3 regions of the Acerihabitans sp. TG2 genome follow, and region 2 is predicted to be linked to each of the others. Evidence: riboswitches for the same ligand, from Rfam matches in the RefSeq annotation. Region 2 holds a riboswitch; each other region holds the start of a gene.

Region 1 (10,361 bases), on a different contig from region 2:
GGCTCCGGTGAAAAAGCTGGTGAATGGCACCCATCAGTTGGCCGGTGGGAATTTCTCCGCCCGGGTGGTCACCGGCACCCGGGACGAATTGGGGCGGCTCGCAGGTGACTTTAATTTGTTGGCTATTTCGCTGGAAAAAAACGATGCGATGCGCCGCGAATTCATGGCCGATATTTCCCACGAACTGCGAACCCCGCTCACTATACTGCGTGGCGAGCTTGAGGCACTGCAGGACGGCGTCAGACAACTCAGCGCCGGTTCACTCTCATCCCTGCTGGCGGAAGTGACCATTCTAACCAAGCTGGTGGATGACCTACATCAACTCTCGCTTTCAGATTCCGGGGCGTTAGCTTATCGAAAAGATCATGTGGACGCGATCCATTTGTTGGAGATCGCGCTGGCCACATTTGGCGAACGTTACCAACAAAAGGGCGTGACCATCGGCCGGGCGCTGCCGGAGCAGGCATGGGTGTTCGGCGACCCCGACCGTCTGACCCAGCTATTCCTAAACCTATTAGAAAACAGTTTGCGTTATACCGACGGGCCGGGGCAGATGTTTATTGACGGTGACATTCAGGCTGGCACACTGACATTGCGCTGGCGCGACAGTGCGCCCGGGGTAGATGACCGGCAACTTAAGCAAATCTTCGAGCGATTCTACCGCACCGAGAGTTCGCGCAATCGTGCCAGCGGCGGGTCGGGACTCGGTCTACCGATTTGCCAAAATATCGTGGATGCCCACGGTGGTCACATTTTCGCCACCCATTCACCTTTTGGCGGTCTGCAAATCACGGTACAATTACCGTTGGATCCCCAACCGCCCAGGATGATATGAGCGAACACATTATAGAACAGCTAACCATTCTGATCGTCGAAGATGAGCCTAAGCTTGGGCAGCTGTTAGTGGATTATCTGCAGGCGGCGGATTACCGCACTCATTGGCTGACGCGCGGAGACGAGGTGGCTGAGTACCAGCTTAAAACCCCTGCCGCGCTAATATTGCTCGATTTAATGCTGCCGGGATGGGACGGTTTGACCGTCTGCCGGGAGATTCGCCAGTTTTCTGATGTACCCATCATCATGATGACCGCTAAAACCGAGGAAATTGACCGCTTGCTGGGACTTGAGATCGGCGCCGACGATTATATCTGCAAACCCTACAGCCCGCGCGAAGTTGTCGCGCGGGTCAAGGCCATCATTCGCCGTTGCTACCGTCCTTTGGTCACTGTGCGAACACCGAGCCCGCTTAAGATCGATGAAAACCGCTTTAAAGCCTCGTTTCGCGATATGCCGCTCGATCTCACTCCCGCCGAATTTCGCCTGTTAAAAATTTTGTCTGGTGCCCCCGGCCAGGTATTCTCACGAGAAAATCTGCTTGACCTAATTTATGATGACTACCGTGTCGTGACCGATCGCACCATCGATAGCCATATAAAAAACTTGCGCCGTAAGCTGGAAAGCCTGGCCGATGATGTGGTGTTTATCCGTGCAGTGTATGGCATGGGTTATCGCTGGGAAGCGGACGCAGGAGATTTTGCTTAACCGTTTTAGCCACGGTGACAACCCGCCGGAGTCTCCTATACTTGAACTAGCGTGAAAGCGCGGTCTGAATGGAGGAGCCGACATGGCAACCGTACATTATGAACTTGAAAAAGTAAGAAATGGGCATTTCATCTTTAAACTCAAAGGCTTGAATGATGAAGTCATTCTTGCGAGCGACACTTTTTGCAGTAAAGCGTCAGCTGAGAATGCAATCAATTTCGCCCGTTACAATGCGCCAGATGAAAGTAACTACGAGCTGATGCGAACCAAAAGCCAAAGCCCGTATTTCATTTTGCGTGGCAAAAACTACCAAATACTGGGGCAAAGCGTCCCCTATAGCTCCGAAGCCGCCGCGCGACAGGCGATTAAAGCGGCAATGAAATGCGCCGCGACGGAAGAAATTATGGATATGACATCGTAGGTGTTGTCCCGCAGTCCATTGACTGTAGCGTCGTGCAGTCCCAACCACCGGTTATCAAGGAGCAGGGTGCTGGACATAATATACGTGGCCCAAACCTGAGAACATAGAGAACCGGCGGTTAGGGTACGATACGTCGGCAGGGGCCATGTGAGTGCGTCAGCTCAATGCATTCACCCTGTTGTCGGCCGGTTTTAGCTGATTTATTCCTCCATTGGGTCTAAAATCCGGTCCTTTACTGCCACTGCATGGCAGACTGACCTGACATCAGACGAGATTTAACATGCTTACTCCCGAACTTCTTTCCCCAGCCGGTTCGTTAAAAAACATGCGCTACGCTTTTGCTTACGGTGCCGATGCGGTATACGCCGGACAGCCACGCTACAGCCTGCGGGTACGTAACAACGAATTCAATCATGAAAACCTGGCCTTGGGCATTGATGAAGCCCATCGCTTAGGGAAAAAATTTTATGTCGTTGTGAATATCGCGCCACACAATGCCAAGCTGAAAACATTTTTACGCGACTTGCAGCCGGTCATTGAGATGGGCCCCGATGCCTTAATTATGTCGGACCCGGGTTTGATCATGCTGGTCCGCCAGGCGTTCCCGGATATGCCTATCCACCTGTCGGTACAGGCCAACGCGGTTAATTGGGCAACAGTGAAATTCTGGAGCCAAGCCGGTTTGACACGAGTCATCCTGTCGCGCGAACTGTCGTTGGAAGAAATTGAAGACATCCACCGCGAAGTGCCGGAAATCGAACTGGAAGTGTTTGTCCATGGCGCACTGTGCATGGCCTACTCCGGCCGCTGTCTGTTGTCGGGGTATCTCAATAAGCGCGACCCCAATCAGGGGGCCTGTACCAATGCCTGTCGCTGGGAATATAAAGTTCAGGAAGGCAAAGAAGATGATATCGGCAATATTGTGCACCAACATGAACCAATAGCCGTGACGAACGTGGAACCCACGTTGGGCATCGGCGCGCCGACCGATCGGGTTTTTATGCTGGAGGAAGCCCAGCGTCCAGGCGAATATATGAGTGCGTTTGAAGATGAACACGGCACCTATATTATGAACTCCAAGGATTTGCGGGCCATTGCCCACGTAGAGCGCCTGACTGCCATGGGCGTCCACTCACTGAAAATCGAGGGGCGGACCAAATCTTTTTATTACTGTGCGCGTACCGCTCAGGTCTATCGTCAGGCCATTGACGACGCCGTGGCGGGTAAACCTTTCGATCCGACACTGTTGCGTACGCTGGAAGGTCTGGCTCATCGTGGCTACACCGAGGGTTTTTTGCGGCGCCATGTGCATGAAGATCAGCAAAATTATGCCGTGGGATACTCTGTTTCCGACACTCAGCAATTTGTGGGCGAATTTACCGGGGTACGTCGCGATGGATTGGCGGAAGTGGTGGTGAAAAATAAATTTTCACTGGGCGACAGCGTCGAGTTGATGACCCCCGAGGGCAATATTAATTTCATTTTGCAGCGGATTGTCACCAAAAGCGGTGCAGATGCTACTGTGGCACCTGGCGACGGTCATACGGTTTATTTACCGATCCCTGACGCCCTTGAGCTTAAATTTGCCCTGCTAATGCGTAACCTATCGGGCACCACCACCCGCAACCCTCACAGTAAAACCGCTACACCCGCCCTATAAAAGCTGGCAAGAGCCGAGGACAGCCAACGCACCTGCGGCGCGAAGTATGCCGGGTATACCCTAAATAATTCGTGTTGCAGGAAGGCGGCAACGCAGTGAACCCCAGGAGCTTACATCGGTAAGTGACTGGGGTGAACGAGAACAGCCAACGCACCTGCGGCGCGAAGTATGCCGGGTATAAGCTGGAAATTAGAATCGGGTCACACTCCTTCGCCAGCCCAAAGCGTATCATGTTGGTGCTGAATCAAAATGCAAAACAATGACCCAGCTTGACCATGTACCACCTCTTTCGCCAGCTCATCCTCCCTTGAGCTGGCTTTTTATTGTGCATTATTTGGCTGGCCGCGGCTTATACACGATACGATCTGGTATCTTGGCCATTTCTCGACTAGAGTTTATGGCTATTAATCGGTGGGCGGGGAGAGATCAAACCTGCTTATTACTGCAAGGGTTGCTATTAATGAAATCAACCAGGTCGGGACTGCCAGCGTCGTTGCTGATTATCAATGGCAAAAATGCGGGCAATGAGTCGGTTAGGCTTGCGGTACATCAACAGCGGGAAGCCGGTTATCCAATCGAGGTGCGGGTCACCTGGGAACATGGCGATGCACGACGCTACGTCCTGGAGGCGGTGGAACTACAGGTTGATACGGTGATTGCTGGCGGCGGCGATGGCACCATCAACGAGATTGCTGGCGTGTTGACGCAACTGCCGGCGGCGCAACGCCCATGCCTGGGGATACTGCCGCTGGGCACTGCCAACGATTTTGCGCTTAGCGCGGCCATTCCGTCAGAGTTGGACAAGGCGCTACTGCTGGCAATCATGGGCAAACCGGTCGACATTGATATTGCCCAAGTTAATCACGACCGCTTTTTTATTAATATGGCCACGGGGGGATTTGGCACCCGAATTACCACCGAAACCCCCGACAAACTCAAATCAGCCTTGGGTGGGGTCTCTTATTTTATTCATGGCTTACTGCGTATGGATACGCTTAAAGCGGATAGCTGCGACATTCGTGGGCCGGATTTTCACTGGGCGGATGAGGCTCTGGTCATTGGCATAGGTAATGGCCGACAGGCCGGTGGCGGACAGGAGTTATGTCCAGATGCCTTCATTAACGACGGTTTATTGCAACTGCGGATTTACGCCTCACAAGAGTTGCTACCGATTTTACTCAATAGCCTGACCCGGGATGAACAAAACGCCCATATTGTCACCGCCTCTCTACCTTGGCTTGACATAGTGTCACCCCATGAGGTGACCTTCAACCTTGACGGGGAACCTCTAACAGGCAAAAAGTTTCATATCCAGGTGTTACCGGCGGCGCTTACCTGTCGTTTACCGCCGATGTGTCCACTGCTAAAGTGAATGCCTCCGCTGGCATGGGCACGGCAAGCACTAGGTTAAGGCGTCCCCCGCTGAACGTCGTCGGACGTTCCGGCCTACACGCTGTGTGGCAGGGCAACAGCGGGGTATTGTGCTGATCAAGCGACGGTAATGGACTTATCCAAATAGACATCCTGTACCGCGTTAATCAGAGCCACGCCCTCTTTCATCGGGCGTTTAAACGCTTTACGCCCCATGATCACGCCCATACCGCCGGCACGCTTATTAATCACGGCGGTACGAACGGATTCTGCCAGATCTGTCGCCCCTAAAGATGCACCACCGGAATTGATAAGCCCAGCGCGGCCCATATAACAGTTGGCCAATTGATAACGGACAAGATCGATGGGGTTTTCCGACGTCAGGTCGGTATACACACGTTCATCGGTATAGCCAAAATTAATCGCTTTATAACCGCCGTTATTCTCGGCCAGTTTTTGTTTTACGATATCGGCACCAATGGTGACGGCCAGTTGATTCGCCTGTCCGGTTAAATCGGCGCTGGCATGATAATCCACCCCATCCTTTTTAAAGGCGGAATTACGCAAATAGGCCCATAGTACCGTGACCAATCCTAACTCATGGGCGCGATCGAACGCGGCAGAGACCTCTTCGATTTGCCGGCGCGATTGCTCTGAGCCAAAATAGATAGTCGCGCCTATCGCTACCGCACCAAGATCAAAAGCCTGATCGACGGTGGCATAAAGGGTTTGATCATGCTGGGTGGGGTAACTCAGTGTCTCGTTATGGTTAATTTTGACCAAAAAGGGAATGCGATGGGCATAACGCCGAGATACCGCTGCCAGGACGCCATAAGTGGATGCGACGCAATTACAGCCAGCCTCTATCGCCAGTTCAACAATATTTTTTGGATCAAAATACTGGGGATTGGCGGCAAAGGACGCCCCGGCTGAATGCTCGACGCCTTGATCTACGGGTAAAATGGAAAGATATCCGGTACCCGCAAGGCGTCCGGTATTAAACAATGTTTGCATGTTACGCAACACCACCGGTGAACGCGCGCTATCGATCATAACTCGATCGACATAATCGCTACCAGGCAAGCACAAATGTTCTGCGGGAATGGTGGTGCAGTGGTGTTCCAACAACGTTGCGGCGTCTTTACCCAACAGTGATGAAATAGTGGTCATAATTATAGCCTCCATGAATGGATACTAGGCAATACCTCGCACTTCTGGCCAGTGACGCTGTGGCGCTTACGAATAATGGCGAGATATAACCTTAGGTGCGGCATAAAACTGTCGACCGGTGAAAAAGGAAATGTCACGACGCGGGGCATTTTCCTGAGTGAGCAGTCCAATCGTAGTTCCTAATGCCACACTCCGCCACGGCTAGGCCAGTATTTTTTTACCGTTGAGGATTTGATCTCCCGCACAGAATTGGCAGTAAGCAAAGGGTCAAACAAGAACTTGTATAACAACTTAGGGTAAGCTATAGGTCATGTTGCCGGTTCAGGACGTCATAATGCACGCTTTTTTACCCCCCCAGCCCAGCCCGCAGACGCTTTACTACAGCGCCGGAGAAACACATCCGTTGTCGACACTGGATGAAAAGAAACTCTGCACCATGGTCGGGGATATGAAAGTCACCGACAGTGACAAAGAACATTACATTACCGGTTGGATGGGCTCCGACAGCGTGGTGGTCATTCATAACTATCACGAAAAACGCGGAACCTCTAATGGGTTTGTGCTCACCAAAGAGAACCAATATCGCCTTAGCGTACAGTCGATTGCTTTTCGCATCCCAAAGCTTATCCTGTGGCTCTCGTTTCACCGCAAGCCCCGCACCATGACGCTTATCACCTACAATACACTGGGTGAGCTGGTCAGCCCGCTGATTCAATATCGCAATATGACCGATAAACCGATGATGCGACAGTTGGAACTCGATTGGCAGGGGCTGAACGATTATATCGGCATGGCCTGCTGGCAACTGGAAAACGATACGCCGCTATGGAACCAAATTCAGCAAGCCATCACCCCCACTGCACTGGCTCGTTGGCTTGACGCCCCGCCGTTTAGCGATAAAAGGTTGCACAAGGACGGTGAATACGAAGGCTTCTGGGCCAGCAATGTTTTTATCAGTCGCTGCCTCAGCCCGTTTCCCGCCCTGCAGTTATCATGGCGCGACGAGGAAAACCAGATACAACCGGGTTATATTTATACCGCATTGCCGGAAAAACGCGGCGCCCCGCTGCAGCCTTCGCTACGTATTCGGCCACAGCGGGCCGAAACCAGCTATTTACTTAACGCCTTCGATGCGCAGCATTTGCAAAACGCGCTCGCGCTGCTGAGCTTCGCCAAAGGCGTATTATTGGGCATGTCACCACCACTGGTGGAAATGATGGACCGGCCCGATGCCCTGACCAACCTGTAGCTCATCAGCATGCAGTAACGCCTGTTGCAACCAGTTTTTAGCCGCCTGTAGCGTTTGCGCCCAGTCGTCGTGCTGCGGGCGCAGCGCCGCCAGCGCGGCGGATAACGTACATCCCGTGCCATGGGTGTGGTGAGTATTGACCCGGATAGCATCGACCCGGACCGCGTCTGTGGCGGTGATCAACCAATCTGGGCTATGTTCCCCATCCAAGTGGCCCCCTTTCATCACCACCGCCCGGCAACCCAACGCAAGTAACGCCCGCCCTTGCTCGCACATTTCCCGCTCGTCGGTGGCCAGACGGCAACCCAACAGTGCTGCCGCTTCATGCAGATTGGGGGTAATAATGGACGCGAGCGGCAATAGCAGTTCACGCACCGCGCCAATAGCGTCCGGTGCCAATAAAAAGTCCCCGCTTTTCGCCACCATGACGGTATCCAGTACCACGTATGGAATGGGGTACTGCCGCAGTTTTTCCGCAACGACCCGCACAATATCCGCCTGACCCAGCATGCCAATCTTAGCGCTGTCAATACGCACGTCGCTCAGTACAGAATCCATCTGCTCGCTCACAAACGCCGGGGGGATGGGGTAAATGGCCTGGACGCCGCAGGTATTTTGCGCCACCAGGGCGGTGATAACCGACGTAGCATAACCGCCTAGGGCCGAGAAGGTCTTTATATCCGCCTGAATGCCCGCCCCGCCACTGGGATCAGTACCGGCAATACTGAGTAGGTTGATCTGGCGTTTCATTGTAAATCCTCGCGGCTCATGGCGTATAAGTGGTCAAGAAAGCCCACCGCAAAGCTACCGGGCCCCGACGACGCCGAGGCGGTTAAGCGACCGGCGCGGGCCATAACCCGACAGGCTGCCGCCACATGCTGCAGCCGATCTCCCGGCAGGGCGCAAAAAGCCGCTACCACCGCCGATAATGCGCAGCCGGTGCCGGTAACCCGGGTCATCAACGGATCGCCATCGTCCACGGACCATACCCGCGCACCGTCGGTGATAAAATCCACCCGGCCGGTGATGGCCACCAGCGTGCCATACTCTCTGGCCAGCCGTTCAGCGGCCGGCAACGCGCGAAACGAATCATCGGCACTATCCACGCCACGGCCCAGGCTAGGCTCACCGGCCAGAGCCAGAATTTCGGACGCATTCGCGCGAATGGCGGCGGGTTTCAACGATAAAATAGACACAGCGAACGCTGTGCGATAATCCAACGCCCCCACCGCCACTGGGTCCAGTACCCAAGGAACGCCAGCCTGATTGGCGCCGAGTATGGCAGCCATCATCGCCTCGGCGCGCCTGTGGCTCAGCGTACCTATATTGATTAGCACAGCATCCGCCATAGTGCTGAACTGCGCAGCCTCGCGTGGTTCAATCACCATCGCCGGTGCGGCGCCGAGGGCCAGAAGGGTATTGGCGGTAAATTCCTGGACCACATCATTGGTCAAGCAATGAACCAATGGCGCGCGCTGACGCAGCGCTTCGAGAGAGGTGAGCGCAGTTAAGCCAGGTAATTCAATCGGTAGAATGGTCATATTGCTCCCAGCCAACGGTGGGAACACGGACCCGGTAGAGAGAGACCGCGACTTCCCTACGCTGGCATTATCCAGATCAGGTAATACGGGTAAAATCTCAGTCCTACGCGCTGCGGCGGACACCCCGAGTCATGTAAAACGATTATCCGGTCAGCCGCGCAAAAGGTCAATAACCGGTGTGTCAGGGATGAATGAGCATTCGGCCAACGCAGTCGTCGAATGTTACCTGCGCGCCGGGCATGCCAGTAGGTGTGAGCAGCCAGCGTGAAGCCTCACCACCCGGTCGGGTAAAACCTGCCTGAGCCAAGGCGTCAAGTCGACCCGCCATCCAATGGTCATTATTAAACAACAACGTTATTTTCCATGCCGGTTCACCGCTGCATTTAACAACTTTGTTATTTATTATCTCTTCTATAATTTCATTATAATTAGGCTGAGCAGAAAATACGGGCCATGATAGAGGCAATAATAAACAGCACAAAATAAATTTATACATAACTGCCTTACTCAATATCGTTTAATCTATAGAGTAGAATAGCACTAAATTTTACACGCAGACCCACATCATACTAAACCCTGATTAAACCACAGAGAATATCCTGAATAATCGTCCAACAAAGATTGACTAAAACACGACCAGCAACAGAATAACCCTATATTTGATATTGGCTTGGCGGTAATTATAAACGGGGTATTAACTAAATAATTTCAGTTCCATTGCACGGGTAATGGCATGTTTTGCATTGGTGACACCGAGTTTTTCGATGATATTTCTGATATGAAATTTTACCGTACCTTCGCGTATTGCCAGAATAGTGGCCACCTCACCATAGGTTTTACCGACGCTAGCCCAAAATAACACCTCTTTTTCGCGCGGGGAAAGCTGCTGGACCACCGGCTTTTCGCCATTCAGCGGTAATAGCGGTAAGTGTGCGTTACGAAAAACCATGACTTTTTCATGGGTGTTAATCAGTAGCATTTGGAGTTTTTCACTATTTTGTTCTACCAAACGATAAAAATCTGCACTCCCATTCCGGCAACTGATGCTGAATGTTGCTAAATTGTTATCCCCGTCATGAAGTATAAATGTATAACCGCTGTCCAGACAATATTGTTTTGACAACCGAAAAAAACTATGATGCCGAATAATCGATGGGTTATCAGGCCACAAAAAAGGCGAAACTTTGCGGCTGGCAATAAGCACCACGGGATCAATTTTTTGATAACCGTAGCTGCGGTATTGGTTCAACCAACTGGTGGGATAGTCGGATATAATCGAAATAGGAAAACTATCCGATTTATTCATCATAAAGTAAGAAAAACAGAACGCGTTGCTGGTTTTTAATAGTCTTATTAGGTAAAACTTGATTTCTCTTTTTATCAATTGGATAAAAAATTCCTGGTTAT
Region 2 (10,361 bases):
CAGCATGATGAGGCAATTGCGGGTTATGAGGCCAAGCAGCCGGCGTTTTTGCATTAAGGGATAAGAGAGAGTACCGCAGGCGGTGGTGTCGTTAGCCCGAGGGGCTTTCTCTTGCCGCGAGCAGTGGTGGTGTCGTTAGCCCGGTGCGGGCAAGCGACGAGAGGACCGCTAGCCCGGCCCTCTCGACTCCCGGGTTTTCGGCAGATCACGCGCCGCGTTGCGGTGCCTTCCGTCCCGGCGACCACCCTATGGACCGCACGGGACGCGCTCCCGGCGCGGCCCTTTGCTTTCGCCGCTCCCGGCGGCTCATCCGGTCGGTTGCCGTGCCATCAGCGCGCTTTATGCCGGCCCAAGGTCAAAACCTAAACCTAAACCTAAACCTAAACCTAAACCTAAACCTAAACCTAAACTAGGACTAGGACTAGGACTAGGACTAGGACTAGGACTGAAAGATTAATACCTAAACACCTACATACTTAAATTTTTCAATATTTCTGTACCTCTGTACCTCTGTACTTCTGTACCTCTGTACCTCTGTACCTCTGTACCTCTGTACCTCTGTACCTCTGTACCTCTGTACCTCTGTACCTCTGTACCTCTGTACCTCTGTACCCTATCATTCATTTAATAATTAAATAAATTAAATCAATTAAATGCGCTGTTTATTTCGAACTTTTATTGGTGTGTGGTTAGTTCGGGCTCGGACTGAAAAACCCGGGAGCGTTTCAGTAAACTGTGAGACTGCGCGTAAATTTAATCAGTGATCTACCCAGCCCGGGAGGTGTTTATATTTTGTCGAGGTGGGCGCTTTTATAGTGCGCCCATGAAAACTATCCCCACACCTCATGATTCGTTGTTCAAAAAATTCTTTAGCGATGTCAGCGTCGCGAGCGATTTTTTGCACATACATTTGCCGCCGGCGCTGCGGGAAAAATGCGATCTCAGCACATTGGCCATCACCTCCACCAGTTTTATTGAAGATGATATGCGCCCGTATTACTGCGATATGCTTTATCGCCTGCAGACCACCGCCGGACCGGGTTACATCTATTGCCTGATCGAGCACCAGTCCAGTGCCGATGCGCTGATGGCGTTTCGTCTGCTGCGCTACAGCTTACTTGCCATGCAGTTGCATATTGAGCAGGGCAATAAAAAGCTGCCGCTCGTCATACCGATGGTATTTTACCATGGGGTTCAGAGCCCTTATCCTTATAGCACCCGCTGGTTGGACGGCTTTGACGATCCCGCCATGGCGGAAGAATTGTACCGCCAGGCGTTCCCTCTGGTGGACATCACCGTGGTCCCTGACGCGGAGATCAAAACCCACCGCAAAGTGGCATTGCTCGAATATGTGCAAAAACACATCCGCGAGCGGGATATTAACCTCCGCTTGCGCGATATCGCCTTTCTGCTTGAATTAACCCAGCCCAGTAAAGAGCAGATGATATGCCTGCTGCACTATCTGGCGCAGGAGGCAAATACCCTTGACTCGGACGCTTTTTTCCGTAATCTGGGAAAAAAAACACCCCATTACAAGGAGGAAATGATGACCATTGCAGAACAACTGGAACAAAAAGGACACAAGATAGGACTGCAAGAAGGCCGCCAAGAAGGACTCAGTGCAGGGTGTAGAAACATCGCCCGTAATATGCTGGCGATAGGTCTGGAGCGTGCAACCATTGAACTGACCACCGGTTTGAGCAGCGCAGAGCTTGATGCCCTGACAGAACCTGCCGCATAAGCCAATACCGATCATGTTGCACCACACCATTGCAGCAAAAAAGCGGTCAGCTCACGCCACTGGCGGGTGGAAGAGACCAAAACTCAGCATTACGTTTACAACTATGGCCACATCCTGGTTTTTGCTTCACATCACTGATGCTGTTTATTACGGTGATTTATTGTCACCACTATGTTACCCCCCACAGCGATATCCTTCAGCTGATGCAACATACTCCAAGAGAATAACGCTGCCATCCACTTAATGGTGGCATGAACACCTTGGCATGGTTTGATGTTAAATCCGCCGGGTTCGTACCCCCGAAAGACGCAATAAGCCGGGTATTGTTGGCAAGCCAAACATAAAACCATTACAATTGCTTCTGTTCTCAACGGGGTGCGAAACATCTTGCACGGTACGACGCCAGATGATCGCTGAGAGTAAACCCGTCGAACCTGATCCGGTTAATACCGGCGAAGGGATTTGAGAGTGTGCCTCATCGCCTCAAAAACCTTTGCCACCTTTTTTTTCAGGAGCGCAAAGTGTTAAAAAAATGGTTTCCTTGTCTGTTACTGCTGGCCGCCGCTCCGGCGCTGGCTAAACCTGTCCTTACGGTACTAACCTATGATTCCTTCGCATCGGAGTGGGGCCCCGGACCGGCGGTAAAAACCGCGTTCGAAAAACAATGTGGCTGCGAGCTGAAATATGTCGTGCAGGAAGACGGTGTGGCGTTGTTAAATCGCTTGCGCATCGAAGGCAAAAACAGCGATGCCGATGTAGTGCTGGGGTTAGATAATAATTTACTTAAAGCCGCCCAAGATACGCATTTATTCGTCGAGCATCACGTAGATACCACCGGATTAAACCTGCCGGATGGCTGGCACAATGCCACCTTTCTGCCGTTTGACTACGGTTATTTTGCCTTCGTTTACGATAAAAATCGCCTGAAAAACCCGCCGAAAAGTCTGCATGATCTAATAGACGGCCCGGTACCGCTTAAAATTATTTATGAGGATCCGCGGACCAGCACGCCCGGTTTGGGCTTGATGTTATGGGTGAAAAAAGTCTATGGCGATGATGCAGCACAGGCATGGCAGCGATTAGCGAAAAAAACCGTCACGGTACCTAAAGGATGGAGTGAAGCTTACGGTCTGTTTCTCAAAGGAGAAGCGGATATGGTCCTGAGCTATACCACCTCGCCGGCATACCACATCGTTGAGGAGAAAAAAGACAACTATGCGGCCGCTGCCTTTAGCGAAGGACAATACCTGCAGGTTGAGGTCGCTGGTCAGTTGGCCGCCAGCAAACACCCCGAGCTGGCGCAACAGTTTATGCATTTTATCGTTTCACCGGCCTTTCAGCAGACTATTCCCACAGGAAATTGGATGTATCCGGTGATTAAAACCACGCTTCCCGCCGGATTTGACGCCTTACCCGCCAAAACCCTGACCTTCAGTCCCGACGATGTGGCGGCACACCGCGCCGCCTGGACCCAGGAGTGGTTACGTTCAGTAAGCCAATGATTGCACGCTGGTTATGGCCTGGGTTGCTGGCCGCATTAGTCTTAACCGCTATCGCCCTCGCCGCCGTCGGTGCGTTATGGCTTAATGCCCCGGCGCAGCATTGGCGGTTGTGGTGGTCCGACAGTTATTTGTGGCATGTACTCCGTTTTACTTTTTGGCAAGCGCTGTTATCAGCGCTACTATCGGTTATGCCTGCGCTATTGCTGGCCCGGGCGCTGTTTCGCCGGCGATTTCCCGGCCGGCGGCTACTACTGCGTTTTTGCGCCATGACATTAGTATTGCCAGTGCTGGTTGCGGTGTTTGGTATTCTCAGCGTCTATGGCCGTCAGGGCTGGTTGGCACAGCTTTGTGCCTGGGTGCACATCCCTTATGGTTTTTCTCCTTATGGTCTGCAAGGTATCTTGTTAGCCCATGTATTTTTTAATCTGCCCCTGGCCACCCGTTTGTTATTACAAGCGTTAGACAGCATTCCGGTGGAGCAGCGGCAGTTGGCCGCGCAGTTGGACATTAGCGGGTGGGCTTTTTTCCGGATTTTGGAATGGCCATACCTGCGCCGCCAACTTTTTCCGGCGGCCGCGCTGATCTTTATGCTGTGTTTCGCCAGTTTTGCTACTGTACTCTCGTTAGGCGGAGGGCCACGGGCCACCACCATTGAGTTGGCGATTTACCAGGCGCTGAGCTATGACTACGATCCCGCGCGGGCGGCCATTCTTGCGCTGGTTCAAATGGTCTGCTGCCTGGGGTTGGTGTTGCTAAGCCAGCGCCTGACACGAACGTTTCAGGTAGGTGCCACGCAGTTAACTCGCTGGCGTGATCCGCAGGATAGTCGGTTACGCAGAGTTATCGATGCAGTGGTTATCTTGCTGGCGATGTTATTGCTGATACCACCCTTGCTGGCGGTCATTACCGGCGGGATAAACCAAGGGTTGGTCCGGGTCCTGTCCCAGAGCGCATTATGGTCAGCGCTGCTGACATCTTTGCGCATTGCCATTGGCGCTGGGCTGCTGTGTGTGGTGTTTACCCTGATGCTGCTGTGGAGCAGCCGCGAACTGCGGTTGCGCCACCGTGAATGGGCGGCACAATTGCTGGACTTAAGCGGCATGCTGATCCTGGCAATGCCGGGCATTGTGCTGGCGACGGGTTTTTTTCTGATTGCCAACAAAACCGTTGGGTTACCCCGCTCTCCTTACGCATTGGTGATATTGACCAATGCGTTGATGGCCATACCTTATGCTCTGAAAATTCTCGAAACACCGATGCTCGATATGGCGGAGCGTTACAATCGCTTATGCCTGTCACTAGATATCCACGGCCTTTCACGGCTGCGCTGGGTGGAATGGCAGGCGTTGCGTTTATCCATTGGCCGGGCCATGGCGTTCGCCAGTGTGCTGTCCGTGGGCGATTTTGGCGTGGTGGCACTGTTTGGCAATGAGCATTTCCGTACCTTACCTTGGTATTTGTATCAGCAGATCGGGTCATATCACAGTCAGGATGGCGCGGTTACTGCTCTATTTCTTTTGATACTGTGCTTCTTACTCTTTACCCTCATCGAAAAACTGTCGGGGCCGCATGATAAAACTGACTAAGCTGACGTATTTGTACCAACATCTGCCGATGCGTTTCGAACTGAGTGTCGCTGCGGGTGAAAAAGTGGCGATTCTCGGTCCCAGCGGCGCGGGCAAAAGTACTCTGCTCAGCCTGATCGCCGGTTTTCTACCGCTGCACAGCGGAAGCATATACCTCAACGGCGTGGATCATAGTGCAACACCACCGGCCCGGCGGCCGGTCTCAATGCTATTTCAGGAAAATAATCTCTTCGCCCATCTGACGGTTGAGCAAAACATCGGGCTGGGATTGCATCCTAATTTAAAACTGACCCCAGACCAACGTGCGGCGCTGCGACGGGTGACAGAACAGGTAGGTGTGGTGGAATATTTAACCCGTCTACCCAGCCAGCTTTCCGGTGGCCAACGCCAGCGAGTGGCGCTGGCCAGATGCCTGGTGCGCCGACAGCCCATTTTGCTATTGGATGAGCCCTTTTCCGCCCTGGACCCGGCACTGCGTAATGACATGCTCCAGCAGGTCGCCGAGGTGTGCGACCAGCGACAATTAACCTTGTTGATGGTTTCACACAACCTCGATGATGCCGCGCGCATCGCGCCGCGCACCCTACTAGTGGTGGACGGCCGAATATATTATGACGGACCGACTCGTTGCCTGGTAACCGGCGAAACGCCCGAGGCGGCCATATTAGGCATTCCCACACGAATGTAGCCCCGATACCGGTTACCCAAAAAATAACCGGCGCAATCAAATAATCCCAATAAAGAGACCATTAATCCCACTAATGTGAATTGCTTTTTTTGGAATATCATTCAAAGCAATTTACTGGTTTTATATTTTTAAGTATGGTAAATACATAAAAATAAGGAGATATTGTGATTATCATTATTCTCACACATACTAAAAATAAGCATTTTACTGTCCATGCATGTTGATAATTTCATATAAGAAATATAAAAATATTATATAAATCATTACACCATTTTCAAGGTAGACCCAGTCGACGATATCCACACCAGGGAAATCCTCGTACATAATAGCGTTGAACAACAAAGGGAACATGTGCACATATTTCATACCATGGTTAGGCGGCAGACCAGATAACCCAGGATCTTGTCCAGGTGAGTCCGAACGTATCATTCAGCTCTGTAGCGTGAAAAATGGCCGCCCAGTTGGCCCTTAATAATTTATGTTATAGGAGGGCTACGTACCAGCAACATGAAATATAACGGGGATGACACGTCTGCCATCGGTGGCGAATCATGTGACGCCGGATGCCCTAGCTCATGTTTGAAGGCTAATGGTTGTTTCAAAAAAGATAAAAATGATGCAAATCTTACCGCCCCACTATTGCTTACATCGTAACGAAGCGATCCAATCCGCTGTTGTTACATAAATGAAGACCATGCGTTCTTAATAGTGAATAAAACATAAACTGATATTAAGTATGTTGCATATTTTTTATTTGAAGTTAACGACTTCTGGAGAATTTAAACAATGAACCTTAAAAGTCACAAAAAAATCGATTTTTATGCACGGCGTGGGGTGAAATACACCTATATAGTATTTCAATTGCGAAAAAGCAGTAACACATATTACTTTGCCGAAGCTCAACGCATTGAACATGAGTTAAAACTCACCTACGAAACCTTGGGAGTTAAGCCGTTATTTGATACTACCACCACGCTTGAGGATAGCGTCACCAGAGAATCCAGTCATCGACACGGGCTGGATCGTTATTTTATGGTGAGTTTTTTTAATGAAAATGTAAACGCCGAAAATTATATCAATGAAATCCTGCTGGCCATCGCGTTGACTAATACCGTTGAGTTAGTCTATCCCGCGAGCGACCCCATATCATTACGCGGCGGTAACCAGGACAGCCTATCGTTCGAACCAGCGTACACCAAACCCACGACCGGTCATGATACGACTACCCTATCCCTGGCAAATTATCAGCCTATGCAGCACTACCTCTGGCCGGCGAAGCATGTATCAACCGGTTATAAACTCGGTGGAATAGACGGTACCGCCGGCCTGGCATATCGCGGTGGAAGAGGCGAAAACGTGACTCTTATCACCAATGAATTAGATGCCTGGTTTACCGACCATATTAACCTGCCCCACAAACGGTCGCTGGTTGAAGGCAACACCAAGATAGGCGGCGATAATAGTGCCACGGTGGGCATCATGGCTGGCCAGAGTATCGGGCGGGGCATTGTCGGTATCACTCCCGCTGCCATGCTGGGATACGCCAGTCAGGGTGTACAAAATCTGTATCATCTCTACCATCGGCTCAAACCGGGAGATATCATCCAAATCGGGATGCAGCACCTGGGTGTGAAAATGGCCTACAGCGACACACCGGCTTATTTACCGGTGGAATTTGAATCAGCCTGGTTTGATATCATCTCTATGTTAACGGATAAGGGTATCCATGTTATCCAGTCCGCAGGCCACGGCGGCGTCAGCCTCGACCATCCAGCATTAAAAGGCAAATTTGATCGGAGCCAACGAGATTCGGGCGCGATCATCGTCGGGGCACTGGATCCGCGCACCGGCTTACGGCTTCCTTTCAGCAACTTTGGATCCCGCGTGGACAACGCCAGTTGGGGGACATCGGTCGTCACCACGTCTTATGGCCAGGCTACGTTATTTAATCAACCTAACGCGTGGTATATCAACAATTATTCCGGCACTGCTGCCGCTACCGCCATCGTTGCCGGGGCAGTGGCATGTCTGTCGAGCATCGCCATCGCCTATAACAAGTCGCTCTCGCCACAGCAATTAAGGCTGATCCTTACCAGTAATGGAACGATATTAAAAGAGAATAACTCCGCACTGATGGGTACCCAGCCGGATCTTGGCCGGGCCATTTATGCGATGTTTTCCTTACCCGAGCGCTTAGAAGCGTAGCACTTGCCAGAATTGGCTGGCGTATATCGGCATCAGCGGGTGGTGCAATACTGTTATCAACGCCACCATAGCAGCAAACAGCGTCAGTATTGTCAACCCGCGCAACATTGACAGTGGTAACCAGCGCGCCAGGCGATCGGGTGAACGTCTGCCCGTGCGCCACCAGCGCCAGGAAAACCACAGGGTCAACCAGATTAACAGGGCTACGGTCAGCAACAGCCAGCGGAATTGGCCGCTATGCTCACCGTCGGGAATGTTGATGGCCACACCTGCCAGGATACCCGGCAAAAAATAAACCGGTGGCCAGGTTATGCAACCGATGATATTAGGCACAGCGAATCGCAGAGGCGGTAAATCTAGCATCCCAGCAGCCATCGGTATCAGCGGCCGGGTCGGGCCAACAAACCGGCCAATCAAAATGGTGAGCACACTGTGTCGATGCAGCGCGTACTCAGTCTTATCAAGCAAGGTGCGATATTTGTTTAAAAACGACCACTTTCTCAACGGTTTTTTAAAACCATGGCCGATAAAATAAGACATCCAATCGCCGATAATGCAGCCGATCACCCCAACCCCCCAGGCGGGATAGAATCCCATCGTTCCGTGACCGATCAGCGCCCCCAAGCTCGCCATCATTACCGTGCCGGGCAACAAAAGCCCAACCAAGGCCAGTGACTCTAAAAACGCCACCAGAAAAACAGCGATCAGCGAAAAAGCCAAGGATTGGGTTACCCAATGTTCAAATAACGCGTTCATAACCCTCCCTGGGTAATCGAAGAGGCCGGATTGTCAGGGTATATAGCCACTGGGTCAACCCATCAATTGTATACAGATTTGCCGAAGGGCGTAACCACACCCTGATAAGCGCCCGATAGGCGCCGCTGGACAATAACTGTATAAATAATCATACTTATGCTTTAGCCGTCGACAGTGTATGTGTTCGTGGATATTCAAACGCTATGCTAGACCTATCGCCGCCACGTCAAGGTTTTGTCCTGACCCGCCATTGGCGGGACACCCCTAATGGCATTGTCATCGACTTCTGGCTGGCGACCGACGCGGGCGCACAAAAAATCACCCTGTCGCCACAACCCGCCATCGCCTTTATGCCGGCGGAATACCGGGAGCGCGCACAGCCATTATTGCTGGCAATAAAAGGCTGTAGCCTGCGATCACTGGATCTGCGCGACTTTCATCACCGGCCGGTGCTAGGCGTTTATTGTCGGCATTATCGTGACCTGGGGCGACTGGAAAAAAGCTTGAAAACTGCCGGCATTCCGCTTTATGAAGCCGATATCCGCCCACCCGAACGTTATTTGATGGAAAGATTTATTACCGCCCCGGTATGGTTTAGCGGCCAAACCTGCGATCAAAATAGCATTACCGACGCGCGTCTTAAACCGGATATGTACTACCGTCCCAAACTGAAACTGGTGTCACTGGATATTGAAACCAACCGCTTTGGCGAGCTCTATTGTATTGGCCTGCAAGGATGTGGCCAGCGGCAGGTGTACATGCTGGGCGAGCCGCCTGCACCATCAGATATTATCATCCCCGCCGACGAAGATCGGCCGTTCGAACAGCAGAATGTGGAATATGTTGCCACCCGTGCGCTGCTGATTCAACGCCTGAACCAATGGTTCACCGAGTGGGATCCCGATGCTATTATCGGGTGGAATCTGGTGCAGTTCGATTTACGTATCTTGCAAAAACATGCCGAGCGTTACCAGTTGCCGCTGCTGCTCGGGCGTGATGGTGGTACATTGGAATGGCGTGAACATGGGGCCAAGGCCGGTTACTATTTTGCCAACGCCGCCGGGCGGCTGATTATCGACGGTATTGAGGCATTGAAGTCGGCTTTTTGGCAATTTTCCTCCTTTAGCCTGGAAAACGTCGCGCAAACCTTGCTCAAAGAGGGTAAGGATATCGCAACACCTTACCAGCGCATGGACGAAATTGACCGCCTGTACCGCGAGGACCGGCCAGCGTTAGCCCGCTACAATCTTCGGGATTGCGAACTGGTTACCCGCATCTTCGAGCATACCCAACTGCTGGCTTTCCTGCTCGAACGGGCAACGGTGACCGGTCTGGCGGCGGATCGCAACGGCGGATCGGTGGCCGCATTTACCTGGCTTTATCTACCGCGGATGCATCGCGCCGGTTTTGTCGCACCCAATGTGGGGGATGTGCCGGTACATGCCAGTCCCGGCGGTTATGTCATGGATTCCCGCCCCGGCCTCTATGATTCAGTGCTGGTTTTAGATTATAAAAGCCTTTACCCCTCCATTATCCGCACCTTTTTAATCGACCCGGTGGGGCTGATCGAAGGTATGGCCGAAACTGACTCAGCCCACACCGTCGACGGTTTTATCAATGCGCGTTTTTCACGCACCCATCATTGTTTGCCAGACATTGTCAGTGACCTATGGCAGGGCCGCGAACGCGCGAAACGTCTGAAAAATCAGCCACTGTCCCAGGCCATGAAAATCATTATGAACGCATTTTATGGCGTACTGGGAGCGCCTAGCTGCCGTTTTTTCGACGCCCGGCTTGCCTCCTCGATTACCCTGCGTGGCCATGAGATCATGCATAAAACCCGTGAACTGATCGAAGCCCAGGGTTATCCCATCATATACGGC
Region 3 (10,361 bases), on a different contig from region 2:
ACGTGCGACGGTATCTTCAATCAAACGTCGTGCCACGGTGCCCGGTGGCGGCAATAACGGCAGTGCATCATAACGGAACCAGCCGGCGTCGAGAATTTCATTGTGATCGGGCTGAATATCGCCTTCGGCGTACTCCGCAATAAAGGCCATCATCAATGAGTGCGGAAAGGGCCAGGGTTGGGACGTAACATAACGAACATTTTTTACTTTTATGCAGGTCTCTTCCATTACTTCACGGGCTACGGTCTGTTCAAGGGTCTCGCCCACTTCAACAAAGCCGGCGAGTACAGTATAGATACCACCGCGATGGCGGGTATGTTGCGCCAACAAAATGTCATCACCGCGCCGGATCGCCACGATGATGCAAGGTGCAATCTGAGGATAATAACGCTCATGGCAGTGATCACATAAACAGGCCCACTCGGTTTTACTGCTGCGCGTGATGCCGCCACAGTAACCACAGAAATGGTGGGCACGGTAGAATTCCGCCAACTGAATACCTTTTCCCACCAGTTGGAACAGACCTGCGTCTCTATCAATGATTTGTCGTACCGACCCCATCTCCCGTGCCATGGCATGACGCACCAGCCAGACAGGCTCGCCCTCCCATTCGCCGATTAAGGCTGCCGGCAGACCCTGCAAAGACCAAGACGACGCATTGCCAAAAGGCAGTTCACCCCCAGGTAACCACAATTTCCCTGCTTGGCTGACGACCCACCAGCCGTTTTCGTTTCCCTTGAGCTGTTGTTCCATTTTAGTTGCACTACCCCTTATTCACTGGCAATCTAGAATTTAGCTTTAATTGATCAGTAACGCGGCGTTACTTTCATAACAACGGAGTCAATCATGCTAAACCAGCTGGACATTCTGGCTCAACGCGTTGGCGGCAGTAATGAACTTATCGATCAGTGGATACTCGACCGTAGAGGATTACTGGTAGCGTATTATCATCTGATCGGCCTCAAGCCTAATAAAGAAAAGCATACCCTACTGAATGAAGCTGCACTGGATGACTTTTGCCATAAACTGGTGGATTATCTATCCGCAGGCCATTTTCATATTTACGATCGCATCGTACAAAACGCTGACGATAACAGTGATACAAAACGCGTCATCAGCACCCAGCTCTATCCGGCGCTACAGGCAAACACCATGTTGATTATGGCATTTTATGATAGCCAGTTGGAAACGGCTATTGATCATGATAATTACCTGGAGTTTCAGACGGCGCTTTCCGGAGTAGGTGAGGCATTGGCCAACCGCTTTGCGCTAGAAGATAAACTGATCCAACAGGCGCTGGAGTACAAAGCGGAATATTTAGCCGGCATGTCGGCGGCAAACGATGCCAAACCATCGCGCACTGCGTGATAGAACGTCAGCCACGTTGGTTGAATTGCAGTAGAATGAGTGTTGTAACCGGTGATATTTAAGCCGGGATACCCTAAAGATTTCGAGTTGCAGGCAGGCGGCTAGCAAATGAACCCCGATGAGCTTACTCAGGTAAGTGATTCGGGTGAATGCGCGCTGCCAACGCACCTGCAGCTTGAAAGATGACGGGTAATACCCTAAAGATTTCGAGTTGCAGGCAGGCGGCTAGCAAATGAACCCCGATGAGCTTACTCCGGTAAGTGATTCGGGTGAATGCGCGCTGCCAACGCACCTGCAGCTTGAAAGATGACGGGTATGTTTATCTTGTCGGAGTGCCTAGCGCGTAAATTACGCCAGGCTGAGACCGTTAATTCGGGATCCGCGGAACCTGATCGGGTTAATACCTGCGAAGGGAACAAGAGTAATCCACTGCCGGTGGTCCACTGTATTTCGGTCGGTTTACCTGCATATTTTTATTACTCCCGTAGCGCTCCAGACAAGCAATTTTCCCTTATATTGATTGAAAGGAATTGCTATGTCTTCATCTAATACCCCTCCATCACGCCGCGAACAGCGTGCATTAGCCCTGGATTTTATCAATCGTCTGCAAGGCGAGGTTTTCCCCAATTCACGCCGTATCTACCTGCAGGGCTCCCGCACCGATATCCAGGTGCCGATGCGTGAAATTCAGCTTAGTCCCAGCCTTATCGGCGCACACCACGCTACCCAACGTTACGAAGAAAATGAGGCGATACCGGTATACGATACTGCCGGCCCTTATGGTGATCCCGAAGTGGACATTGATGTGCGTGTTGGGCTACGCCGCCTGCGTTCCCAATGGATAGAACAACGACAAGACAGTGAAATACTGGGTGGTTTAAGTTCGCGTTACAGCGGGGAACGTCGCGCGGACGACGGGCTGGACGAAGTCCGCTTCACGCCCAATCATACCCCGCGGCGTGCTAAGCCGGGTCGCTGCGTGACACAAATGCATTACGCTCGTGCTGGTATCATCACGCCTGAAATGGAATTTATTGCTTTGCGGGAAAATATGGGCCGCGAGCGAATTCGTGGCGACGTATTGTTGCAACAACATGCTGGTCAACGTTTTGGCGCCCATTTACCGGATAATATCACGCCGGAATTTGTCCGGCGGGAAGTGGCCGAGGGACGAGCCATCATTCCGGCCAATATTAATCATCCCGAATCGGAACCGATGATCATCGGCCGTAACTTCCTGGTCAAGGTTAACGCCAATATTGGCAACTCGGCGGTGAGTTCATCCATCGAGGAGGAGGTGGAGAAATTGGTGTGGTCGACGCGCTGGGGCGCGGATACCGTGATGGACCTTTCCACCGGCCGTTATATCCATGAGACCCGCGAGTGGATCCTGCGCAACAGTCCGGTGCCGATTGGCACAGTGCCAATCTATCAGGCGCTGGAAAAGGTCAACGGTGTCGCGGAAAACCTGGATTGGGAATGCTTTCGCGACACCCTGCTCGAACAAGCAGAACAGGGAGTGGATTATTTTACCATCCACGCTGGCGTGCTGCTGCGCTACGTCCCTATGACTGCCAAGCGCCTAACCGGTATCGTATCGCGCGGGGGGTCGATAATGGCGAAATGGTGTTTATCTCACCATCAGGAGAGCTTCCTGTATGAACACTTTCGGGATATCTGTGAAATTTGCGCAGCCTATGACGTAGCGTTATCACTGGGTGATGGCTTGCGTCCCGGTTCCATACAGGACGCCAACGACGAAGCGCAGTTTGCCGAGCTTTACACGCTGGGCGAACTGACCAAAATCGCCTGGGAGTATGACGTGCAGGTGATGATTGAAGGCCCCGGCCATGTCCCTATGCACATGATCCGCCGCAATATGACCGAGCAGCTTGAACATTGCCACGAAGCGCCTTTTTATACCTTAGGGCCACTAACCACCGACATTGCACCGGGATATGATCACTTTACCTCAGGCATTGGTGCCGCGCTGATTGGCTGGTTCGGCTGTGCCATGCTGTGTTATGTCACGCCCAAGGAACATTTGGGTTTGCCCAATAAAGAGGATGTGAAACAGGGACTGATTACTTATAAAATTGCGGCCCACGCGGCGGACCTGGCAAAAGGACATCCTGGCGCGCAGATCCGCGACAACGCCATGTCCAAAGCCCGTTTTGAGTTCCGCTGGGAAGACCAATTCAACCTGGCGCTGGATCCTGCCACCGCCCGCGCCTATCACGATGAGACGTTGCCGCAGGAATCGGGCAAAGTGGCCCACTTCTGCTCCATGTGTGGGCCAAAATTTTGCTCGATGAAAATTTCTCAGGAAGTACGAGATTATGCCGCCGCCCAAGCTATCGCCGTGCGCCAAAGTGGCATGGAAAGCATGTCGTCGACATTCCGAGCCAAGGGCGGTGAGCTGTATCTCTCGCCTGATGATTTGGGGAGCGCCAAATGATCGTGAGCAACACCCCTTTTGCGCCCACAGTGTCCAAGCTGGGGCTGTATCCGGTGGTGGATTCCGTCGCGTGGATTGTTCGTTTACTCGACGCCGGTGTACACACTTTACAGTTGCGCATTAAAGATCAACCAGAGGATGTGGTAATACCGGAAATTGAAGCCGCCATCCTATTAGGCCAGCGCTATCAGGCGCGGGTTTTTATTAACGATTACTGGCGGCTGGCGATCCAATATGGCGCTTATGGCGTTCATTTGGGTCAAGAAGATCTGGATACAGCAGATCTGGCGGCCATTCAGCGTGCCGGTTTGCGGCTGGGTTTGTCTACTCACGACGATGAGGAACTGGCGCGGGCATTATCATTCAACCCCTCTTATATCGCGCTGGGTCATATCTTCCCAACCCAAACCAAAATTATGCCGTCTCAGCCACAAGGTCTCGCCGATCTCCAGCGCATGGTGACCAAACTGACGGATGTGCCCACGGTGGCCATCGGCGGTATTGGCATCGATAAGGTCGATGACGTTTTGGCAACCGGCGTTGGCAGCATCGCGGTCGTCAGCGCCATTACCAAGGCAGCTGATTGGCGGCAAGCTACTGCCATTCTATTGCATAAAATTGAGGGCCAGGAGGTCTCGGCCTGATGAAGATTAATGTCAATGACCACACCGTTGAACTCGATGCCCCCCTCACGCTGGCGGCCTTAGTGGCGCAATGGACATATTCATCGGCGGGCACCGCCCTGGCCATCAATCACATCATTATTCCTCGTGATCAATGGCCCCAGCATTGGGTCAACGAAGGCGACGATATCCTACTGTTCCAGGCCATAGCCGGAGGCTGACCATGCTAAAAATTGCAGATACCCCGTTCACATCCCGGCTGTTCACCGGCACCGGAAAATTTGCCACCCCTGACGTCATGCTAGCAGCGATTACGGCCTCTGGCAGCCAATTGGTCACACTCGCAATGCGCCGAGTAGACTTACGCGACGGGAATGATGCCATCCTTCCCGCATTGATTCAGGCTGGTGTCAAACTGCTACCCAATACTTCCGGCGCCAAAACGGCCGAAGAGGCGATATTTGCCGCTCGACTGGCGCGCGAAGCCTTGGGCACCCGGTGGATAAAATTAGAAATCCATCCTGATATGCGTTATTTGCTGCCCGACCCCATAGAGACACTCAAAGCAGCGGAGTTACTGGTGCGTGAGGGGTTTATCGTTTTGCCTTACTGTGGTGCCGATCCGGTACTGTGCCGCCGTCTGGAGGAAGCCGGCTGTGCTGCTGTGATGCCGCTGGGCGCACCTATCGGTTCCAACCAGGGTTTGGTCACTCGCGACTTTTTGCGCATGATTATTGAACAGGCCAGTGTCCCGGTAGTGGTAGATGCCGGCATTGGCGCACCCAGCCATGCGTTGGAAGCGCTGGAGTTGGGCGCCGATGCCGTGCTGGTCAATACCGCCATCGCCGTGGCGCACGATCCGGTGGCAATGGCCAGGGCCTTCAAATTGGCGCTGGACGCCGGTGAACTCGCCCGCCAGGCCGGTCTTGCCCCATCGAGACAGGACGCCAGCGCCACCAGCCCTTTAACCGGTTTTTTAACCCAAACTGCAGGAGCCTTCTGATGAGCAGTTTTGAAACGCACTGGCGTCAAATAGACTGGGACGATATCGGGCTTAGCATCAACACCACTACCGCACGCGATGTGGAGCAGGCGCTCAGCACCGAACGGTTAACCTTGCGGGATTTTATGGCGCTGCTATCACCGGCGGCACTGCCCTATATTGAACCGATGGCGCAACGAGCGCAGCGGGTAACCCGTAGACGTTTTGGCAATGTAGTCAATTTTTATCTACCGCTCTACCTGTCTAATCTCTGCGCTAATGATTGTACCTACTGCGGATTTTCCATGGGCAACCCGATAAAACGCAACACACTTAATGAGCAGGAGATCATAAAGGAGTGCGAGGCGATCAAAACCATGGGATTCGACAACCTGCTGCTGGTTACCGGCGAGCATAAAGCCAAAGTGGGCATGGATTACTTTCGCCGCCATATCCCATTGATTCGCCAATACTTCAGCTCATTGATGATGGAAGTTCAGCCGCTATCGCAGGCGGATTATGCTGAACTGAAAACCCTCGGTGTAGATGGCGTGATGGTTTATCAGGAGACCTACCACCAACCAACGTATCAACGCCACCATTTACGTGGCCAAAAGATGGACTTTTCATGGCGGCTGGAGACCCCCGATCGGCTGGCCCGCGCCGGTATCGATAAAATAGGGCTCGGTGCACTGATCGGCTTATCGGACAACTGGCGTACTGATTGTTATATGGTGGCCGAACATTTGCAATATCTACAACACACCTACTGGCAAAGTCGCTATTCCCTATCGTTTCCCCGTCTGCGGCCTTGCGCCGGGGGAATTACCCCCGCGTCGCTAATGAACGAGTCACAACTGTTGCAGGTCATGTGTGCTTTTCGGTTACTCGCACCAGAGGTGGAGCTGTCTTTGTCCACCCGTGAATCGCCCTATTTTCGCGATCATGCGGTGCCGATTATGGTCAACAGCGTCAGTGCGGGATCAAAAACCCAGCCGGGTGGATATGCCCGTAGTCGACCAGAGCTAGAGCAATTCGAACCCCATGACCACCGCTCACCGCAGGAGGTGGCACAAGTATTAATACAGGCCGGGCTGCAACCGGTATGGAAGGATTGGGATAAATTCCTCGGCAGGACGCCAACGACCAACACAGCGTTGACCCGATAATTACGCATTGCCGACCCATCAGCAAAAAAAAACCGCTCCAAAAGGAGCGGTTTAACGTTAGGCAAGGTGACAATAACGATTACTTATTGTTATTACCGCCCAAACCCGCGTTCAGCAGTTCCGCCATGTTGGCAGAGGCTTCGTCGGCGGTCACATTAGGCACCACCGGCACTTCACCCAAGGCACGGCGACGGGCCCGATCCTGATGGTAAGCGTAACCGGTCCCGGCAGGGATCAGTCGGCCTACAATCACGTTTTCTTTCAGACCGCGCAGTTCATCACGTTTCCCGGCCACGGCGGCTTCGGTAAGCACACGCGTGGTTTCCTGGAACGAGGCCGCGGAAATAAAGGACTCGGTGGCCAACGACGCTTTGGTGATACCCAGCAGATCGCGGCTGAAGGTCATTTCAATCTTGCCGTCCGCGTCTAACTGACGGTTGGCAATCTTGACACGAGAGTATTCAGCCTGCTCGCCTTCCAGGAAGTCGGTACCAGGAGCACTGACGATGGTGGCTTTACGCAGCATCTGACGAACGATAACTTCGATATGTTTATCGTTGATCTTCACGCCTTGCAGACGGTAAACGTCCTGAACTTCGTTGACGATATAACGAGTCACGGCATGTACGCCACGCAGACGCAAAATGTCATGCGGCGATTCCGGTCCATCGGAGATCACATCACCACGTTCAACACGTTCGCCTTCGAAGACGTTAAGCTGACGCCATTTCGGAATCATCTCTTCGTAAGCATCGCTGCCATCAATCGGGGAGATGACCAAACGACGCTTGCCTTTGGTTTCCTTACCGAAGGAAACGATACCGCTGACTTCCGCCAGGATAGCCGGTTCTTTCGGACGACGCGCTTCGAACAAGTCAGCAACGCGCGGCAAACCACCGGTGATATCCTTGGTACCGCTTGATTCCTGCGGCAAACGCGCCAAGGTATCACCGCAGCTGATTTGCAAACCATCTTCCAACTGGACAATGGTTTTACCCGGCAGGAAGTACTGAGCAGGCATATCCGTGCCTGGGATCAGAACGTCATGACCATTGGCATCGACGATTTTAAGCGCCGGACGCAAATCTTTACCACCAGCGGTACGTTCAGCCGTATCCAATACCACGATGGAGGACAGACCGGTTAATTCATCAGTCTGACGGGTAATGGTTTGTCCGTCGATCATATCAGTGAAACGCATGAAACCGCTCACTTCAGTAATGACTGGCATGGTATGCGGATCCCAGTTAGCAACGGTCTCGCCGCCAACCACTTCCGAACCATCACCTTTGCCCATTACCGCACCGTAAGGCACTTTGTAGCTTTCTTTGATACGACCGAATTCGTCGATCAGTTTCAACTCGGTGTTACGCGAGGTGATGACCAGTTTACCGGCGCCATTAATAACGAACTTGGCGTTATTTAACCGCACGGTACCCTTGTTTTTCACCTGAATACTGGACTCAGCGGCGTTACGCGACGCGGCACCACCGATATGGAACGTACGCATGGTCAGCTGAGTACCGGGTTCGCCGATGGACTGCGCAGCGATAACCCCGATAGCCTCACCTTTGTTAACCAGATGCCCACGAGCCAGATCGCGGCCGTAGCAGTTGGCGCACACACCAAAATCGGTATCGCAGGTTACGACTGAACGAACCTTGATGATATCCACGGAATTTTCTTCCAGGATGTCACACCATTGTTCATTAATCAGCGTATTACGTTCAATCAGGATGTCGGCAGTACCCGGCTTGATAACGTCTTCAGCCGTTACTCGGCCCAGTACGCGATCACGCAGCGGTTCTTTAACATCACCACCCTCGATAACCGGGGTCATGGTCACGCCAGCATGGGTACCACAGTCGTCCTCGGTCACCACCAGATCCTGCGCCACGTCAACCAGACGACGGGTCAGATAACCGGAGTTCGCGGTCTTCAACGCGGTATCCGCCAAACCTTTACGAGCACCATGAGTGGAGATGAAGTACTGGAGTACGTTCAACCCTTCACGGAAGTTGGCGGTGATCGGCGTTTCGATGATGGAACCATCCGGTTTCGCCATCAGGCCACGCATACCCGCCAACTGGCGAATCTGAGCAGCAGAACCACGAGCACCGGAGTCGGCCATCATAAAGATGCTGTTGAACGACACCTGGCGTTCTTCCACGCCGTCACGGTTAATCACCGATTCGGTGGACAGGTTATCCATCATCGCCTTGGCAACACGTTCGTTGGCCGCAGCCCAGATATCGATAACCTTATTGTAGCGTTCGCCGGCAGTCACCAAACCAGACTGGAACTGCTGCTGGATTTCGGCCACTTCCGCTTCGGCTTCGTCGATAATCCCCGCTTTTTTGGCCGGGATAACCATATCATCAATACCTACCGACGAGCCTGAACGAGCGGCGTAGGCAAAACCGGTATACATGATCTGGTCGGCAAAAATAACGGTGGGTTTCAGGCCCAGCACGCGGTAGCAGGTGTTAAGCATTTTGGAGATGGCTTTTTTACCCAATGCCTGGTTTACCAGAGCAAACGGCAGACCTTTCGGCACGATCATCCACAAAATGGCACGACCTACGGTCGTATCAACGATATGCGTATTTTCTACCCACTCGCCGTCTTCATTCTTGGCATGCTCGGTGATGCGCACTTTAACACGCGCATGCAGCTCGGCAATGCCACCACGATAGATGCGTTCCGCCTCTTTCGGGCCGGTCAGCACCATGCCTTCACCTTTACCGTTCACACGGTCGCGGGTCATGTAATACAGACCCAGCACCACGTCCTGAGACGGAACGATGATTGGCTCGCCATTAGCAGGAGACAGAATGTTGTTGGTGGACATCATCAACGCACGGGCTTCCAACTGGGCTTCCAGCGTCAGCGGTACGTGGACTGCCATCTGGTCACCATCGAAGTCGGCGTTGTACGCGGCGCAGACCAACGGGTGAAGCTGAATCGCTTTACCTTCAATCAGTACCGGTTCAAAAGCCTGGATCCCCAAACGGTGCAGTGTAGGCGCACGGTTCAGCAGTACCGGATGCTCGCGGATAACTTCATCCAGGATATCCCATACCACGGCTTCCTCACGCTCAACCATTTTTTTGGCTGCTTTGATGGTGGTCGCGAGGCCACGTAACTCCAGCTTGCCATAGATAAAGGGCTTAAACAGTTCCAGCGCCATTTTCTTTGGCAGGCCGCACTGATGCAGACGCAAGTATGGTCCTACGGTAATCACGGAACGACCGGAGTAGTCCACACGCTTACCGAGCAGGTTCTGACGAAAACGCCCCTGCTTACCTTTGATCATGTCAGCCAGTGATTTCAGCGGACGCTTGTTAGACCCCGTAATGGCCCGGCCGCGACGGCCGTTATCCAACAGCGCATCTACCGCTTCTTGCAGCATACGTTTTTCATTACGTACGATGATATCCGGCGCAGCCAGATCCAGCAGACGTTTCAAACGGTTGTTACGGTTGATCACGCGACGGTACAAATCGTTCAGGTCGGACGTTGCGAAACGGCCGCCATCCAGAGGGACCAACGGACGTAAATCCGGCGGCAGCACCGGAAGAACCGTCAGGATCATCCATTCCGGTTTATTACCGGACTGTACAAAGGCTTCCAGCAGTTTGATACGCTTGGTCAGCTTTTTGCGTTTGGTTTCCGAGTTGGTTTCATTGAGCTCTTCACGCAGGGTTTCACACTCCACTTCCAGATCCATGTTTTTCAACAAGGCCTGAATAGCTTCGGCG

What was found. A riboswitch is a leader RNA that binds a small molecule or an ion and turns the genes downstream of it on or off. The one in region 2 is predicted to bind thiamine pyrophosphate.
Region 1: linked by a shared signal. The riboswitch ahead of thiM (hydroxyethylthiazole kinase) and the one ahead of thiB (thiamine ABC transporter substrate binding subunit) in region 2 are both predicted to bind thiamine pyrophosphate.
Region 3: linked by a shared signal. The riboswitch ahead of thiC (phosphomethylpyrimidine synthase ThiC) and the one ahead of thiB (thiamine ABC transporter substrate binding subunit) in region 2 are both predicted to bind thiamine pyrophosphate.

What each region holds. Positions count from the first base shown of each region.
Region 1 covers NZ_JAYGJO010000001.1:10,544-20,904, reverse strand. The annotation lists gene baeS (two-component system sensor histidine kinase BaeS) at 1-835, shown strand, start outside; gene baeR (two-component system response regulator BaeR) at 832-1,542, shown strand; gene SJI19_RS00105 (YegP family protein) at 1,625-1,963, shown strand; gene yegQ (tRNA 5-hydroxyuridine modification protein YegQ) at 2,244-3,623, shown strand; gene yegS (lipid kinase YegS) at 4,105-4,995, shown strand; gene fbaB (class I fructose-bisphosphate aldolase) at 5,112-6,164, opposite strand; gene SJI19_RS00085 (hypothetical protein) at 6,496-7,413, shown strand; gene thiD (bifunctional hydroxymethylpyrimidine kinase/phosphomethylpyrimidine kinase) at 7,360-8,163, opposite strand; gene thiM (hydroxyethylthiazole kinase) at 8,160-8,954, opposite strand; TPP riboswitch at 8,991-9,091, opposite strand; gene SJI19_RS00070 (hypothetical protein) at 9,136-9,306, opposite strand; gene SJI19_RS00065 (LuxR family transcriptional regulator) at 9,649-10,361, opposite strand, start outside.
Region 2 covers NZ_JAYGJO010000028.1:53,503-63,863, reverse strand. The annotation lists gene leuD (3-isopropylmalate dehydratase small subunit) at 1-57, shown strand, start outside; gene SJI19_RS20230 (Rpn family recombination-promoting nuclease/putative transposase) at 824-1,741, shown strand; TPP riboswitch at 2,103-2,220, shown strand; gene thiB (thiamine ABC transporter substrate binding subunit) at 2,263-3,243, shown strand; gene thiP (thiamine/thiamine pyrophosphate ABC transporter permease ThiP) at 3,240-4,829, shown strand; gene thiQ (thiamine ABC transporter ATP-binding protein ThiQ) at 4,813-5,517, shown strand; gene SJI19_RS20210 (S8 family serine peptidase) at 6,304-7,722, shown strand; gene SJI19_RS20205 (DedA family protein) at 7,711-8,478, opposite strand; gene SJI19_RS20200 (DNA polymerase II) at 8,682-10,361, shown strand, end outside.
Region 3 covers NZ_JAYGJO010000041.1:8,824-19,184, reverse strand. The annotation lists gene nudC (NAD(+) diphosphatase) at 1-753, opposite strand, end outside; gene rsd (sigma D regulator) at 847-1,368, shown strand; TPP riboswitch at 1,687-1,800, shown strand; gene thiC (phosphomethylpyrimidine synthase ThiC) at 1,904-3,826, shown strand; gene thiE (thiamine phosphate synthase) at 3,823-4,470, shown strand; gene thiS (sulfur carrier protein ThiS) at 4,470-4,670, shown strand; gene SJI19_RS22860 (thiazole synthase) at 4,673-5,452, shown strand; gene thiH (2-iminoacetate synthase ThiH) at 5,452-6,600, shown strand; gene rpoC (DNA-directed RNA polymerase subunit beta') at 6,680-10,361, opposite strand, start outside.